One region of the Lysinibacillus sp. FSL R7-0073 genome, then DNA from elsewhere that is predicted to be linked to it. Evidence: riboswitches for the same ligand, from Rfam matches in the RefSeq annotation. Region 1 holds a riboswitch; the other holds the start of a gene.
The links. Region 1 has a riboswitch for S-adenosylmethionine ahead of MKY88_RS01830 (O-acetylhomoserine aminocarboxypropyltransferase/cysteine synthase family protein). Riboswitches for the same ligand answer to the same signal wherever they lie in the genome.
Positions count from the first base shown of each region.

Region 2: linked by a shared signal. The riboswitch ahead of MKY88_RS22470 (cyclase family protein) and the one ahead of MKY88_RS01830 (O-acetylhomoserine aminocarboxypropyltransferase/cysteine synthase family protein) in region 1 are both predicted to bind S-adenosylmethionine.

Region 1 covers NZ_JBBPAS010000001.1:373,885-382,137, forward strand. Annotated here, with positions in the region: gene MKY88_RS01820 (SLC13 family permease) at 1-797, opposite strand, end outside; gene MKY88_RS01825 (glycerol-3-phosphate acyltransferase) at 999-1,631, opposite strand; SAM riboswitch class I at 1,787-1,900, shown strand; gene MKY88_RS01830 (O-acetylhomoserine aminocarboxypropyltransferase/cysteine synthase family protein) at 2,017-3,321, shown strand; gene MKY88_RS01835 (hypothetical protein) at 3,649-4,035, shown strand; gene MKY88_RS01840 (homoserine dehydrogenase) at 4,507-5,493, shown strand; gene MKY88_RS01845 (DNA-binding protein) at 5,559-5,789, opposite strand; gene MKY88_RS01850 (DMT family transporter) at 5,935-6,813, shown strand; gene MKY88_RS01855 (response regulator transcription factor) at 6,890-7,582, shown strand; gene MKY88_RS01860 (hypothetical protein) at 7,560-7,715, shown strand; gene MKY88_RS01865 (histidine kinase dimerization/phospho-acceptor domain-containing protein) at 7,731-8,253, shown strand, end outside.
Region 2 covers NZ_JBBPAS010000001.1:4,466,457-4,474,709, forward strand. Annotated here, with positions in the region: gene MKY88_RS22445 (winged helix-turn-helix transcriptional regulator) at 1-289, opposite strand, end outside; gene MKY88_RS22450 (MFS transporter) at 400-1,584, shown strand; gene MKY88_RS22455 (ABC transporter substrate-binding protein) at 1,744-2,694, shown strand; gene MKY88_RS22460 (AraC family transcriptional regulator) at 2,773-4,344, shown strand; gene MKY88_RS22465 (hypothetical protein) at 4,507-4,908, shown strand; SAM riboswitch class I at 5,007-5,113, shown strand; gene MKY88_RS22470 (cyclase family protein) at 5,202-5,939, shown strand; gene MKY88_RS22475 (DedA family protein) at 5,968-6,564, opposite strand; gene MKY88_RS22480 (Cof-type HAD-IIB family hydrolase) at 6,653-7,426, opposite strand; gene MKY88_RS22485 (DUF2225 domain-containing protein) at 7,752-8,253, shown strand, end outside.

The DNA.
Region 1 (8,253 bases):
TCAATATTGCTCGTCTCAGGCTTAATAAGCGTAATCATAATGAAAAATAAGGCTACTGACATAATAATCGAGAATGGGGCAGCATAAAGTAACCAAGCACCCCATGAAATATTCACATTAAATTGCTCTTGGATGAAATTTAAAGCAACCATATTTTGCGCTGCCGCAGTTTTAATACCGATATTCCAAATGGAGACGGCTTGTACAGAAGTAATAACGAGTAAAGCAGCAAGTCGACTATCACGTGGTAAACCGAATGCTGCGACCATCCCAAGAAGAATAGGGACTACTGCGCCAGCACGTGCAGTAGCCGAAGGAACAAAAAATGCAAGGGCAATTGAAACTAATATAGCACCGAAAACAATGGCTTTTGTTTTTGTTCCTACAAGTGAAAGAATCCAAAGAGCAAGTCGTTTATGCAAATTGGTAATTTGCATGGCTGCTGCTAGAAAAAGAGCCGCTGCTACTAGGGCCACGGCAGAATTACTAAAACCACTTAATGATAGTTTTAAGGCGCTAGCGGTACCTAGTTGTGTTGTTGGGTCATCCATGGATGGTGCAAGTCCTAGTAAAACAGTGACGAGTGCAATAATCATTGCAGAGCTAACAGGATATGAAACGGCCTCTGTTACCCACAGGATAACCGCGAAAGCTAAAATGGCTAAAGCGCGCTGCCCAGCTACAGGTAGCTCACCGTTATTAGGTAAAAAAATAATGATAATTAATAAAGCAAAAGCCAACCCAATCCATAAAGGCTTTAAATTACGCTTCATTGTTGCTTGTTTAGGTGAAGACATATTTTCTCATCCCTTCTACGTCTACATAAAAATGACAGTTATTATCCATAACATCGGTCAATATAATGTTTTCTTAAGATAAGAATTCATCCGTTTATTGTATAGAATGAAAGGAAGCGAAATATGTCTGTTTTACAGCTTTAATAGTAATTAAAGAGATAATTTGTGGTCATAAAAAATACAAATACCTCCTAAAAAATATTATTTCTTTTTCTTGAAGGCAGCAGTAACTTTAGGCTCGGTTCCATTGATTAAACGTTGAATATTTTCAATGTGCAAAATAATAGCAATACCAAAAAGTAGAATGGCAATAATGGTCGGGCCTAGCCCAGGAATCCATAAATAAGTAGCGGTACAAAAAACGAGGTAAAATTCTAATACCCCAACAATTAAATAGTTCGTTGCAAAAGATAAAATAACAAAAAGAATAAGTGCAAATAAACCAATCTTCCAATCAACCGCAAGTAAAATTCCAATGATAGAGGCAGTCCCTTTTCCACCATTGAAGCCCATATAAAAAGGGAAATTATGCCCCAAAATAACCCCTGCAGCTAACAAGTAGGTGAGGAGCCATGTTTGTTCTGCTGTTAAATGTGTTGCATCTGCTAAATAAAAATGTGCACCGACGATGGCTGCGACGCCTTTGCCAATATCGATAAGAGCTACTAAAACGCCATATTTCCAGCCGAGTGAAAGCGTAGCATTAGAGGCGCCAGCATTGCCATGACCAGCTTTTTTTAAATCAACCCCGGATAAAAATTGTGCCACCTTAGAGCCGTGAATACAGCCAATCAAATAGCCGACAACTAGAAAACAGATCACGGCTTTTACCATAAAAATACTCCTTTCAAATTTTTTTCTAAAATAGTGTATGCGTTCTTACTACGTAAAAGAGCAGACAGAAGTTTCGGAAAAAATAAAATTTAGATGTTGACAGAAAAAAACTCTATGCTTATACTTTGTAACAACGATGGAAATTGAATCTCATACTCTTATCAAGAGCGGCGGAGGGATAGGCCCTATGATGCCCGGCAACCAGTAGGTGATGAACTTACTAAGGTGCTAATTCCTACAGATTCTTACTTGGATCTGGCAGATAAGGGGAGGAAAACTTGCAACCGCAACCCTCTTCTTAGCTGAAGAGGGTTTTTGTTTTCTACAGAAAAATCCTCCTCATCTCCGGTACCATCGTAAAAAAATAACCAAATGGAGGTACACAATGACAAATTTTAAACCAGAAACATTACTGTTACATGGTGGTCAAGAGCCAGACCCTGTGACGGGTTCTAGAACAGTTCCTGTCTACCGTTCAACTGCTTTCGTTTTTAAAGACACTGCTCATGCGCAACGTCTTTTTGCTTTAGAGGAGGCGGGGAACATTTACACGCGAATTACGAATCCGACAGTGGATGTTTTTGAAAAGCGTGTGGCTTTATTAGAAGGTGGAACAGCAGCAGTAGCACTTTCATCTGGTGCAGCAGCTATTGCATTTTCTATTTTAAATCTAGCTGGAGCAGGAGATGAAATTGTAGCAGCTAGTTCTTTATATGGTGGTACGTATAATTTATTCGCTAATACATTACCAAACTATGGTATTAAAACGATTTTTGTAGATGAAACAAACCCAGAGAATTTTAAGGCTGCCATTACCGATAAAACAAAAGCTGTCTTCGCTGAAGTTTACGGTAATCCTAGCTTAAAGGTTTTAGATATTGAAGCTGTAGCTAAGATTGCACATGACAACAGCTTACCATTAATTATCGATAGTACATTTGCTTCTCCTTATGGTTCTACACCAATTGACTACGGTGCGGATGTGGTAGTTCATTCAGCAACGAAATGGATAGGTGGTCATGGGACAACTTTAGGTGGTGTTGTTGTAGACGCTGGTAGGTTTGATTGGACTAGTGGGCGATTCCCAGGCTTTACAGAGCCGGATGCTTCTTACCATGGTTTACGCTATGGAATCGATACAGCTTCTGCAGCTTTTGCTACAAAGCTGCGTGTACAGTTGTTACGTGATTTTGGACCAACATTAAGTGCAGATGCAGCTTTCAATCTATTACAAGGTTTAGAGACTCTTCATTTGCGTATCCCTAAACACAATGAAAATGCTTTAGCTGTGGCTGAATATTTACGTAACCACCCATCTGTGGAATATGTAAATTATAATGGCCTAGAAGATTTTCCAACACATGAGTTGGCGAAAAAGTATTTAAAAAATGGCTTCGGTTCAGTGCTTACATTTGGCATTAAAGGTGGACGTGAAGCAGGTCGAAAGCTTATTGATCATGTAAAGCTGTTTTCACATGTGGCAAATGTAGGGGATGCTAAGTCGCTAATTATCCATCCAGCATCTACTACACACCAACAATTATCAGCAGATGAACTAATACAAGCTGGCGTAACCGAATCGCTCATTCGCTTATCAATCGGTTTAGAGGCAGTGGAGGACATCATTGCAGATTTAGAGCAGGCTATAACTCAGGCAACATCAACAACTGAACAAACAGTAGAAGCTTAATATAGAATGACAGGCGAATGTGGTAGCGTTTACGTATTTTCTCATTCGAATAGCCTCATTTGGTATACGTCAAACGTTGCTACATTAACCAACTGCCTCATCCGGTAATTATCAGAACCTTTTTAAAAAAATACCAAGTAATTTTATATGTATTATTGACTTTAATAAAACCTTGTTATATACTTGGAATTAAGTTAAGTGTACGGAAAAACCTTGTTGAAAAGGTAAATGTTTTCATAAGTGCTCCCCCACTTTTGAATAGATAGGAGAGTAGTTACATAGCCAGTGGCTACTCTTCAAAAAACTAATGATAAAGGAGTGTTTAAAATGGGTAATCTCTATAGTGCGCAAAACATTGCATCTTATCTAATTTATGAACTAAATGAAGGTCATGTATTTGTTAACAATCAATCCATTCAACACATCCTTACATTAGTGGAACATAAATGGCAGCAAATTTTCGGTCATTCAGCGTATCAGGAACAGGTTTGCGCAAATGATAATGGCTATATGGTTAAGGAAGTTTATGAGACATATGAGAAGTATGGTGTGAGCCACATCCAGCTTCCAGCAACAGAATTTTATTTGAAATATGGTACATTTCAATTAGTAGAACGTACGTATGCAATACCAAATTTTACAGAAGAAGAAATTAGTATTGTTCAACAAGCTTTAACACAATATCGTTTTCAATTGCTTTCAAAAGCGAGCTAAATAATCCCTCATATATTTAGGCTCATTCTCTGCTGCTACAGGGAATGAGCCTTTTTTATAGTAGTTTATTTATTTAGCTGGTTTATGGGTGTCTGAACATACATATATAATAGAAGAAAGACATCATAGTTTGAGAGTAAAGAGTCAATATTTGTTCAAATCTTATGGATAAACTAAAAAAACGTATAGTAAAAGGAATGAAACCGATTTCTTTTGCACGTCTAGGGAAAACAAATGTCCTTCCTAGAAAGATTTTTCTTGTGTAAAGTATATATATGCGTTACAATTTTCTTTAAGTTAAATTTCGAATTATTTGAATTTGTATATGATCTAACATGTACTAAATATCAAAATTTATCCAAAATTAAGGGTTGGCTAAGACCTGCGGTTGGTGTCAAATGATTTGGCACAACCCCACGGAGAGTTTGGCTTGATGAAACTGCGGAATGTAAGTTGGAGGGAATAATAAGAATGGCAACTATAAAGGCAGCGATTTTAGGATTTGGAACGGTAGGTCAAGGGATCTATCATATATTAAATGAAAAGCGAGAAGATCTTAAAAATAAATTAGGTATTGAGTTGGAAGTAGCGAAGATTCTTGTAACAGATGCTAGCCGTGAACGTGTGCCAGGCACAGCACATTTGATGACTACAAGCATGGATGATGTATTGGCTGAACCAGGCATGCAAGTAATATTTGAAGCAATTGTGAATGAAGAGCCTGCATATAGCTATTTAAAGAGAGCGGTAGAGCATAAATGTCATGTTATTACTGCCAATAAAGTAATGTTTGCAAAGCGTGGATTAGAGTTACAAGAACTTGCAAAAGCAAATGGTGTTTTTGTAGGCTTCGAGGCTACAACTGCTGGAGGAGTACCTGTTATTAAAACGATGAAAAATATATTACTTGTTAATGACGTTAGCCGTATACAAGGTGTTTTAAATGGTACTTGTAATTATATTTTAACTAAAATGCGAGCAGAGGGCTGGTCATTTGATACGGCTTTAAAAGAAGCGCAAAGTTTAGGCTACGCTGAGGCAGATCCGTATAATGATGTTTCTGGTCAGGATGCCTTTAAAAAGTTAATGATTTTAAGTGCCTTAGCATTTGGAGAACAACCTGATTGGGCGGATGTAGAAGTTATTGGCATAGATAGTATTTCAGCTTCGCAGGTCCATGAGGCATGTGAAAAAGGTTTACGTTACCGTCATGTAGCTGAGGTGGAAAAACTAGCTAATGGGAAAATTGTAGCAAAGGTTGGACCACAACTGGTTGATAAAGAACATCCACTTTATCCAGTCGATGATGTGTTCAATGCAGTTGCATTAGAAACAAATTATATTGGCACTTTAACCTTAGTAGGTCCTGGTGCTGGAATGTACCCAACAGCAAGTGTGATGGTAGAAGATTATGCTGAAATTATCGGGAAAAGGGCAGGATTTGTTGTAACGATTTAATCATTATTATTTTATAAAGTTAACCCGCCATTCAACAATGTTCTATTGTTCGAATGGGGGGCTTTTTAATCCTCGTCTTTTACGTCAATATCCTCTGGTATAGGGGTAGATCTCCATATTTCAATCTCCTCTTTAATACGTTCTAATTGATTAAAATACGTATTAAATTGTCCACTATTTATGAGTATCATATTTCCATCGAAAACGGAACGGATGCGTCCCTCATAGACTAGGCGTAATATTTGTTCTTCATGCATACCTAGTTCAATTGCTGTCTCTTCAATTGTTTTGTACATACAACTCGCTCCTTTAGCTGTATTCATTATAACGTCCATTTAACCGAATGCATACTGGAGTGAAAGAAAAAGTAAAAATGATAATTGTTTGATTTTGGATAAATATGTATGATTAGTATTGAAAGGAATAAGGTTGGGGGTCTATATGTTAAATCCATTATTTGTATTGTTAGCAGCTATTTTATGGGGGATGACAGGAACTGCCCAAACATTTTTAGATAATAATGTATCTCCAATTGCAGTCGCCACTATTCGTTCTGCCATTGGTGGTGGGCTTCTCTTAGCTATTACAATTTTTTTGAGAAAAATTAATTTTCTACATTGGTCATGGAAATGGACGATTTTAGCTGCCGCTAGTATTGCCCTTTTCCAAGGTCTTTTCTTTTCATCAATACGTCTAACAGGTGTAGCAATTGGAACTGTCGCGACCATTGGAAGTGCACCGGTATTTTCAGGCATTATGGAGTGGCTTATATGGAAAAAACGGCCGTCTGCTATTTGGGGAGTAGCTACAATGATAGCGATCATGGGCTGTCTTTTATTGTTTATCAATAATGGAGAAGAAGCTGTACAAATGGGTGGCTTTGGTTTAGCGCTTTGTGCAGGGTTATCTTTTGCCCTTTATACAAATATTAGTAAGAAATTAATGGCGCAAGAAGATGCTTTACCAGCAGTTGCTATGACATTTTCGCTTTGTACTTTATTTTTACTACCGTTTTCACTGTCTACTGGTTTTGCTTGGTTAGAAAATGTGCAAAATTTATGGACGATCCTATTTATGGGAATTATGTGTACAAGCGTAGCTTATTTACTGTTCTTAAACGGTTTGCAAAAAATAAATTCATCAACAGCTGTAACTCTATCTTTAGCTGAGCCATTAACAGCCGCAATACTGGGCGTTTTTCTAGTTGGAGAACAATTAAGTGGAGTGTCCTGGCTAGGTGTAGCAATGCTATTAGGCAGCATTGTTGTGTTAACGATAGGTGGGAGACAAAGAAGGCTTCATAATAAGCTGAAACCTTAAGAAATTCTTCATTTTTTTACTAGCTGGTTTTTAAGATTTGAAAGATACACTTATATTTGAGAGCGAGGTGTCTATCATGACGAAACTAACAGTTCTTGTTACAGACGACGATCAAGATATTCGTGATGGTATTGAAATTTATTTGAAAAATGAAGGCTACAATGTTATTAAAGCAGCAGATGGCTTAGAAGCATTAGACAAGCTAGAAAATAATGAAGTACATTTAATAATCTTAGATATAATGATGCCAAATATGGATGGGATTACTGCGACATTTAAAATTAGAGCAGAGCGCAATATTCCTATTATTATGCTTAGTGCAAAGGCAGAGGATGGCGATAAAATTCATGGACTATCGGTAGGCGCAGATGATTATGTAACAAAGCCCTTCCATCCATTAGAGCTATTAGCACGAGTAAAATCACAGCTTAGACGCTATGTACAACTAGGAACGTATAGTGAAGGTGCAACAAAAGTAGAAATTGACGGACTTATTCTTGATGAAGATGCTAAAGAGATTATATTAGAAGGAGAACCAGTTCGACTAACACCAATAGAATATAAAATTACAGAATTATTAATGAAAAATGCAGGGCGTGTTTTTTCGATTCGTGAAATTTATGAACGAGTTTGGAATGAGGAAGCCTACAATGCTGAAAATATTGTAGCCGTACACATTCGAAAAATTCGTGAAAAAATTGAAGCGGACCCAAAAAACCCACGCTATCTAAAGGTGGTATGGGGCGTTGGCTATAAAATGGAAAAATAAAATAGAGAAGTATATGACTATTGCAGGATTCATTGCAGGTGTTGTTGGACTTATTTATTTTGGCGTTTATGCTTATCAAATCGTCGATTCTCGCTCCTCAGAGGTTTTACAGTTACTAGAAAGAATTTTTTAGAGGAGTGTTAGAGGTATGATAAAAAAATGGAAATCCCTACTGGTGTTAATGAGTCTCATTTGGACTATTTTCGGCATCTTTACTTTTTGGCATGTAGGTTATCAGTATATTGGTAAGTCCTATTTCGATTCAGAAAATTTCCAACATGAAATCGATAATTTTACTTCAGAACTCGGGCCGTTAGTAATAAATTTACCGAAGGCCGAAGACTTGAAAGGGAAAATAGAGATTACGCAGTCGGAAATAGAAGAGCATCGTAATTATTATGGTACATTAGGACAGCAAATCGATAATATTAAACAACAATACGAACAGCGAATTCAGGAAGCAATAGATGCCAATGCGGGAGAATTACAAATAAAGTTAGAGACTGAACGAGATAATAAAATTAAGGACATTACGTCAAATTTCGAAAACGATGAACATGTTCGAAAGAAGATTCTTGCTGGAGAAGAAGCACTTATCGATAAATATATAAAAGCAGCACAGAGTGAAGCTAAAAACTTTAAAAAGTCTTATGATTACTGGTCTTATGAGT
Region 2 (8,253 bases), 4.1 Mb from region 1:
AAGTGCAAAGCATGTTTAAAATAGGTTCCATTCCTTGCCCATAAGGCGTTAAAGAATATTCAACTTTCGGTGGCACTTGATTGAAGACCTTTCGAAGGATTAATCCAGCTTGCTCTAACTCTCTTAATTGACTAGTGAGCATTTTTTGCGAGATTCCTGGAATCAATCGTCGAAACTCATTTGTACGAATTTTACCATGGTGGTTTAAATGACAAAGAATGACTGGTTTCCATTTACCACCAATAACTTCAAGCGTAGCTTCAACACCAATATTATAAACTTTTTGCATCGTAAACCCCCTGTAATATTCAAAAGTAACTAAAAGTACTCTACGTGCCTTTTTGGTATGTATGAATAGTACTACATACGATGAAAAAAATCAAAGGAGATCGTTTTAGTATGTCACAATCAAAAAAGCCAAATGCTAAATTAACTTTACTAGCACTTGCAATCAGTGCTTTTGGAATAGGGTCCACTGAATTTATCAGTGTTGGTCTTTTACCGTTAATTACAGATAATTTCGGTATATCTTTAAGCACAGCTGGCTTAACTGTTTCAATATACGCATTAGGCGTTACTGTTGGAGCTCCATTATTAACAGCCTTAACATCTCGCCTTAGTCGAAAAACTGTTTTATTGCTTGTCATGACAATCTTTATAATTGGAAATTTAACCGCAGCTATGGCACCAAATTTCTCAATTTTATTAATAGGACGTATTATTTCAGCATTAGCACACGGTGTGTTTATGTCCATCGCTTCTGTCATAGCGGCCGATGTAGTTGAACCAAATAAACGTGCAAGTGCCATTGCCTTTATGTTTACTGGACTAACATTGGCTACTGTGACTGGTGTCCCGCTAGGTACATTCATTGGACAAGTAACAGACTGGCGTATGTCGTTCATCTTCATTGTTATTATAGGGATAATTGGTTTAATTAGTAATGCTTTGTTAGTACCAAGCCAATTATCAAAAGGTAACCCAATATCAATTCGTGATATCGGTAAAGTATTAGGTAATATTCGAATGTTATTAATCCTTTTCATTACAGCAATTGGATACGGTGGTGCATTTGTTGTTTACACATATGTTTCACCTATACTAGAGCAATATATGGGTTATTCGCCACACGCGGTAGTTATTATATTAGTTGTCTATGGTATTTGCGTGGCTATTGGTAATACACTAGGAGGCCACTTTGCAAATCAAAATCCACTTCGTTCCATCTTTATTATTTTTGTAGGACTTGCATTAGCTTTACTTGGCATTGGCTTTACTCTTGAATCGCCAATTATCGGGTTAATCATGGTACTAATAATGGGCCTATTTATGTTCATGAATGTCCCAGGCCTGCAACTATATGCAGTTATACTGTCTGAAAAATATATACCATCAGCTATATCAATGGCCTCTGCATTGAATATTTCTGCTTTCAATATTGGTATATTTTTAGGTTCCTATATTGGAGGCTTTATTATTCGTCATCAATCATTAGCACACACTCCTCTTTATGGATTCTTTATGGTTATGCTTGCAGCGGTCGTTACACTCTTATGGCTACTTTTTGATAAAAAGAAACAATAGTGCTCTAAACTTCATTTTGTATAAAAAAGATGTAGAAAATATGTATTGTTTGTTTTTATGTTGTATCCTATAATTTATTTGAATCAAACGAGAATGATTATCATTCTAAATTAAGATAACATTCAATCTGTTTTAGTAAATTTATAGGAGTGAATTAACATGCGTATCAGTCGATATTTTACATTTGTACTTTTCCTTGTACTGATGTTCGTTTTAAGTGCCTGTGGTTCAAATGAAGCACAAACAAATTCCGAGAGTGAGAATCCAACAAAAGAAGATACACGAGTTGTAGAGGATGGGTTTGGTGAAGTAACAATTCCAACAAATCCACAGCGAGTAGCAGCCATCTATATGGAAGATTATTTAACTGCCTTAGATGTCAAACCCGTTGTGCAATGGTATCACCCATCCTGGGGTAAACAAGATTATTTAGGCTTAGACGTACCTGAATTTGACGTTACAGGTAGTATGGAAACGTTACTTCAAGCTAAGCCGGATTTAATCATTGTAGATGGTGCGGCAGATAAGGCAAAGTATGAAGAATATTCTAAGATTGCGCCTACTTATCGCTTAAAAGAAGAAATACTACAAGATCCACGTGAGATTGTGAAAACGATAGCTGATGTTTTAAATATCCCTGAGAAAGCAAATGAAATCGTTGATAAATATGAGGAACGTGTTACTAATTTAAAAGCTAAGTTAGATGAATCAGTTGGTGACGAAACTGTTGCCGTTGTTCGTTTAAATGTTGCCGATAAAACATTGGCATTATTCGGAATGAAGAATCGTTACACGGGCTACATTTATACGGAAGCTGGTTTAACTCCACATCCATTAGCTCGTGATATGACAGAGTTCCAAGAGGTCTTGTCTGAAGAAGCTATTCCAGAATTAGATGCTGATCATATTATACTCTTCCCTTCAAATGGCACTTGGGAAACTGAAGAAAATCAAGAGGCGATTAAATGGTTAGATAGTACACTTTGGAAAGCAGTTCCTGCTGTAAAAAATGGACAAGTTTATATTGCTGATCGAACTTATTGGCAGTCTGGTGCCATTACTGCAAACCTACTAAAATATGATGATCTTGAGAAATGGTTTGTGAAATAATTTACAAAAGAAAGCTCTTCATGGGGCTTTCTTTGTGTTGTTTTCCAAATTTAAACTTTACTTAGGAGTGCGTGGACAATGGGTAATTTAACACAAATCTATCATTTACAATCTATTTCATATACTATTCTTTCAGTGGATATGCAGCCATATAGCAATACATACTATTCGCTTTTCATCCTTATTAGTGGTAACGGAACACTTAAGACAAATCATGAAACTATCCACCTTATGAAAGAAAAATGTGTGGTTATTCCACCTAATAGCCATGTCGAAATTCACACTGCTGATGAGCCTCTCTGTTTATACCAATTGACATTTAACACGATCTATCTTAGTGAATCCCATGCTCCTCTTAGTCTCTTTACAAGTGTTAGAGAACTACGACTTCTTCCCTTTTCTCAATGCAATAGACTATTAGAGGCTATTTATCGGTGTCGTCAAGCAAAGGATGAACACACTATTTTTGAGCAGCATGTTCGTTTCCAAGAAATGATGCTATTTATTTTTGAACAAAACCAATCGAAGCCTATTCTACAAAATGATCGTCAATCTGTAGAGCAATCTATCCAATATTTGCACAAACACTTTGGAAGAGATTGGACTGTTGAACAGTTATCAGAGCTGGCAGATGTTCCAAGATGGAGTTACTCTCGTATTTTTAAAGATATTACGGGGCAGATTCCTCTTCATTATTTAAATAGTATACGTATTGAAAAAGCCAAACAGTTATTAATGACAACTAATGATCGTGTATTTGAAATTAGTCAGTCCATTGGCTTTAATAACGAATATTATTTCAATCGTCGTTTTAAAGAGCATGTAGGAATTTCCCCAGGACAATACCGACGAAGTCAGAGCAATAATGTACGTGTATTCGCACCGTTCTTAGAGGACTTCTTTGTAGCTTTAGGTATTACACCCATTGCTCAATTCAGTCATTCCAAGTGGGGAAAACAAGACTATTTAGGTTTGCAGGATGTGCCCGATATTGATGTACAGTACGGAGAAGTGGATCGCCTCTTTCACTATAAACCAACTTTAATTATGTTAGATGCTGGTATAGAGCGTTGGGAAACTTGTCTGCATTTAAATAAGCTGGCCCCAATCTGTCACCTAAACCACCCTGGGGAGGATTGGCAATCGACCCTATTTAAAATTGCTGATTTAACAGGGAAAACCGCTATGATGCAAGATATTATCACGGAATATGAGGATAAGGTACAGAAGGCCCGACGAATTCTCGGTAAATCCGTTTACGGGCAAAGAGTGGCATTTCTTCGCATTTCAGCCATTGGCATTACGCTGTATGCCGGCCCTGAATGCGGTTATACAGGGCCAATCCTATACCGTGACTTAGGCTTAACGCCTCATCCATTAGTATGGAAAATACCGCTTAATCAGCGTAAAGCTCACCTGACATTAGATCAGCTGCTACAACTAGACGCTGATCATTTATTTATCACCTTCGACAAGCAGCACTCCTTTTATGAACATGAAGAGCGTACTATTTTAAAATCTTCTATGTGGAAAAACCTAAGTGCAGTTAAGACTAGCTGTGTTTATGAGGTCGACTTTTTAACGTGGATGAATTATGGAATCCTATCACATAGCAAAAAAATAGATGATGTATTAAATGTTCTTGGTTAAAGTACAAAAAGGAAGCACGCCATGGTTTCCTTTTTTGTTTGTTTAGCATGTCATTTAACATATTATATTTTACACTCCTGTACAGGAATATTTTTATCCAAACACCTAAAAAGATCATGCTACATAAGATAAGATATCAGCTTTTGGATAGGAGGAACTGAATTGTATTATAATCCTTATCCGTATTTTGTTCACCCCTACCATTACCCAATACCGTCGACAGCCCATCACCTTGCAGCTAGACCTTTTTCTCAACATTTAGCAATGCCGACCAGTAATAGTCCCTTTCCCCCTGTAGATACACAAAAACTAATATCTTCAGCTACGCGGATAAAGGCGATTATGCAGCAAGCGCAATTACTTACGGATAAAATTGATAGTTCTCAACAATTTGCGCATGATTTAAAAAATGCTGCACAACTTTCAAATAAAACAGAGGTCGAAAAATTGATTACATCCACAGGCATCACTACAAAATTCGAAACCAACTATACACCAGACAATTTTAGAATACAGCTCATGGATAGTGGTTGCTGTAGAGTAACGTTAATTTTGAATTGGTAAATAAAATTTTTAACCCTGTAATCCTATCAAAGTTGTAAACTATAAAAATATATGCTAAAGTATTCGTAATATTATTTCTGAAAATTCTTATATTCTATTTCTTATCAAGAGAGACGGAGGGATCGGCCCGATGAAGTCTCAGCAACCAGCTCAATCAGTATGGTGCTAATTCCTTCTGGCAAAATCTAAGCCTGAAAGATGAGAAGACGAACTACCCATGTTTGATTCCGGGAGTCCTCTTCTATAGAGGACTCTTTTTTATTTACCATTACTTTTAGAAAGCAGGAAATTAAATGTCTAACGAACTTTTACAAGCATTGCACTTACTAAAATCAAAACAATGGGTCGATTTGACACATACCTTCGGCCCACATTCACCTCATTTTTTCATGTTTGAAGATGCTAAATTTGAAACATTATTCTCTCATGATGATGGGTTTTTCGCACAGCAGTTTACTTTCCCCGGACAATATGGAACACACATTGACCCACCTATTCACTTTGTAAGAGATACTCGTTTTCTAGATGAACTAGAGCTTAAGGAGCTCGTTCTCCCGCTTATCGTTATTAATAAATCACAAGAGGCTACTAGTAATCATGACTTTACACTCAGTGTACAAGATATTCTAGAATTCGAGGCACAATATGGACAAATAGAAGAAGGTACTTTTGTGGCACTGCGAACAGATTGGAGTAAGCGTTGGCCCGATAAAGAAGCCTTCAGTAATAAAGATGTGGATGGCCATAATCATATTCCGGGTTGGGGCTTGGAGGCATTACAATTTTTATTTAAGGAACGTAAAGTAAGTGCAATCGGTCACGAAACTTTTGATACCGATTCTGCTACTGATTTCCGTCAAAGCGGCAAATTGGATGGAGAATATTTTGTCCTTGATCAAGACACTTATCAAATTGAGCTTATGACTAATTTGGACAAGCTTCCTCCAAAAGGGGCTATTATTTTTAATATTGTACCTAAGCCTGAAAAAGCATCTGGATTCCCCGTACGATCATTTGCCATTTTGCCATAACAAAAAGTCGGTATGAATCATACCGACTTTACTTTTGTACGTTTCTTTTTTTTAATAGATAATAAACCATTAACATGACAAGGACAAACAATAAGATGACATAAATACTGTAATGGGACAAATAGTAGCCAACGAAACGCCACTTCTCCCCCAATACTTTTCCTAATGTTATAAATGTGAAAGTCCATATAAATGCTCCTGTATAAGCAAAGAAAGCGAATTTCTTATATGGATAATTATTAATAGCCGCAATGTAGGCTGTCAGATGGCGTACACCTGGAATAAAATAGCCAACGATTAATAAAAAAGGGCCCACTTTCTTAAACATTTTTTTAGTAAAATCAATTTTTTGCTCAGTTATATGAATCTTTGGCCCATATTTCTGCAAGAGCGGTAAACCAAATCGGCGGCCGATATAGTAGCTTAAAGTAATACCTCCCATTGCGCCAATCAGAGCGCTTACTAACGCTGGGATATGTTCAAGACTTTCTCGATAAACACTATAGCCTACATATGTTAAAAATACTTCATCAGGAAGTGGCAACCCAACAATGCCTCCAATTAGGATCACAATGATGCCAAAATACCCGTAATGTTCAATTAGAGATTGCACATGCTGTGCCATTATCCAACCACCTAACACATTGTTCTATACATTCATAACTATCATCCAAAGAGTTTCTCAAGCATCCAATTTACTACCTTATATATCGTTAAATAATGTGTAGCTGACGTAAAGCAAAATCTATGCCACCTTCAATGGATTTCTTTGTAACAAAATCTGCAACATTTTTTAGAGCTTGGCTACCATTTCCCATGGCAACCCCGAGGCCAACCTGCTCTAGCATATCTATATCATTCTCTCCATCTCCAAAAGCAATTGCATCCTTAGAATTAATCTCAAAATAATCTAGTACAGCCTTTACAGCTATCGATTTGGACACATCATGCTGTAAGACATTCACAATATAAGGATGCCATCGTTGCTGTAATATATTCGAAAATTGACAAGCTAATCTTTTTCCAGCCTGTTCATCCGCATAGAGACACATAAGAAAAACCTCTTCATCGATAATGCTGTCATTTTTAACGGGAAAATCATGTAAAGACAATGTCTCTTGCATCGCGCTTAAGGCTAATGGATTTTGTATAGCATTCATCGTAAGTTGTTCGGTAAAAAATGTTAAGGAATGCTGTTGTTGCTGTGCAAAAGCTTGAACATTTTGAACAATGCCCTTATCAATCGGAATTTTATGTATGACAACATCCTTGTGCTTTACATATGCTCCATTTGCTGTAATAAAGGTTTCAATCCCCAAACTTTTCAGCTCATCACACATGGATAACGGCCTTCCTGTCGCAGCCACTAGATGAATCCCTTTATCCTGTAGTTGGTGAATGGCCTGCCTTGTACTTTCTTCCACAGCGCCATTCTCATAATTGATCAGAGTACCGTCCACATCAAAAAATACTATTTTATATGTCATTTCCTCCACCCTTTCACACCAAACTTTTGAACTATACAATTCGAATTGTCTATAAAATAAATTGTATATAATTCGACAAAATCCACTCGAACTATATAACTTACTTTAAGTACACCGATAAATACTATTACATGCTTATTTCTAATGATATTTAACTAAAAATGTAAGAATTATTTTTATTTTAATAATTCTAAAGGAGTATACCAAAGAACACAGAATTGTTAAAATGATAGATAATGAATTAAATACATTGAACGATTATCGATTGCGTATAAATAGAACAAAAGAAATAATAATTCTAGAGCATGCAAAGGAGTTGATTCTTATGGCATTTAACATCTACTACTATGAAAGTAGCGTAGATTGTAAATTTTGCAAAAAGCATTTTACAACGTATAAAGTACGCCCAAATCGATATAAAATTATCGAGGAACAAACAGATTTCATGCCCGTCTATGATGGCCTAAACCCTTTGCTGTATGAAGTTGCTGTGTGCCCACATTGTGGGTTTGCTTTCCATAAATCCATGACGCGGACATACGGACCTTTCATGCAGCTCATAGATGAACTATACATTAAAGAGCTACAGAAACCTATGAATATCTGTCAGGAACGTACAATCGATGATGCCATTATAAGCTTTAAGCTGGCCTACCTAGTATCTCGCGCATCAATGGAAGAATCGCTTTTGATGGCTAATTTTGCTTTAAAAATTGCCTGGTTATATCGTTTAAAAAAGGACGAAGAATCTGAAAAACGCTACCTTTTTGCCGCTAGAGATTTTTACAGTAAATCATTTGCATCTAACCAGGAAGGTGGAGAGCGAA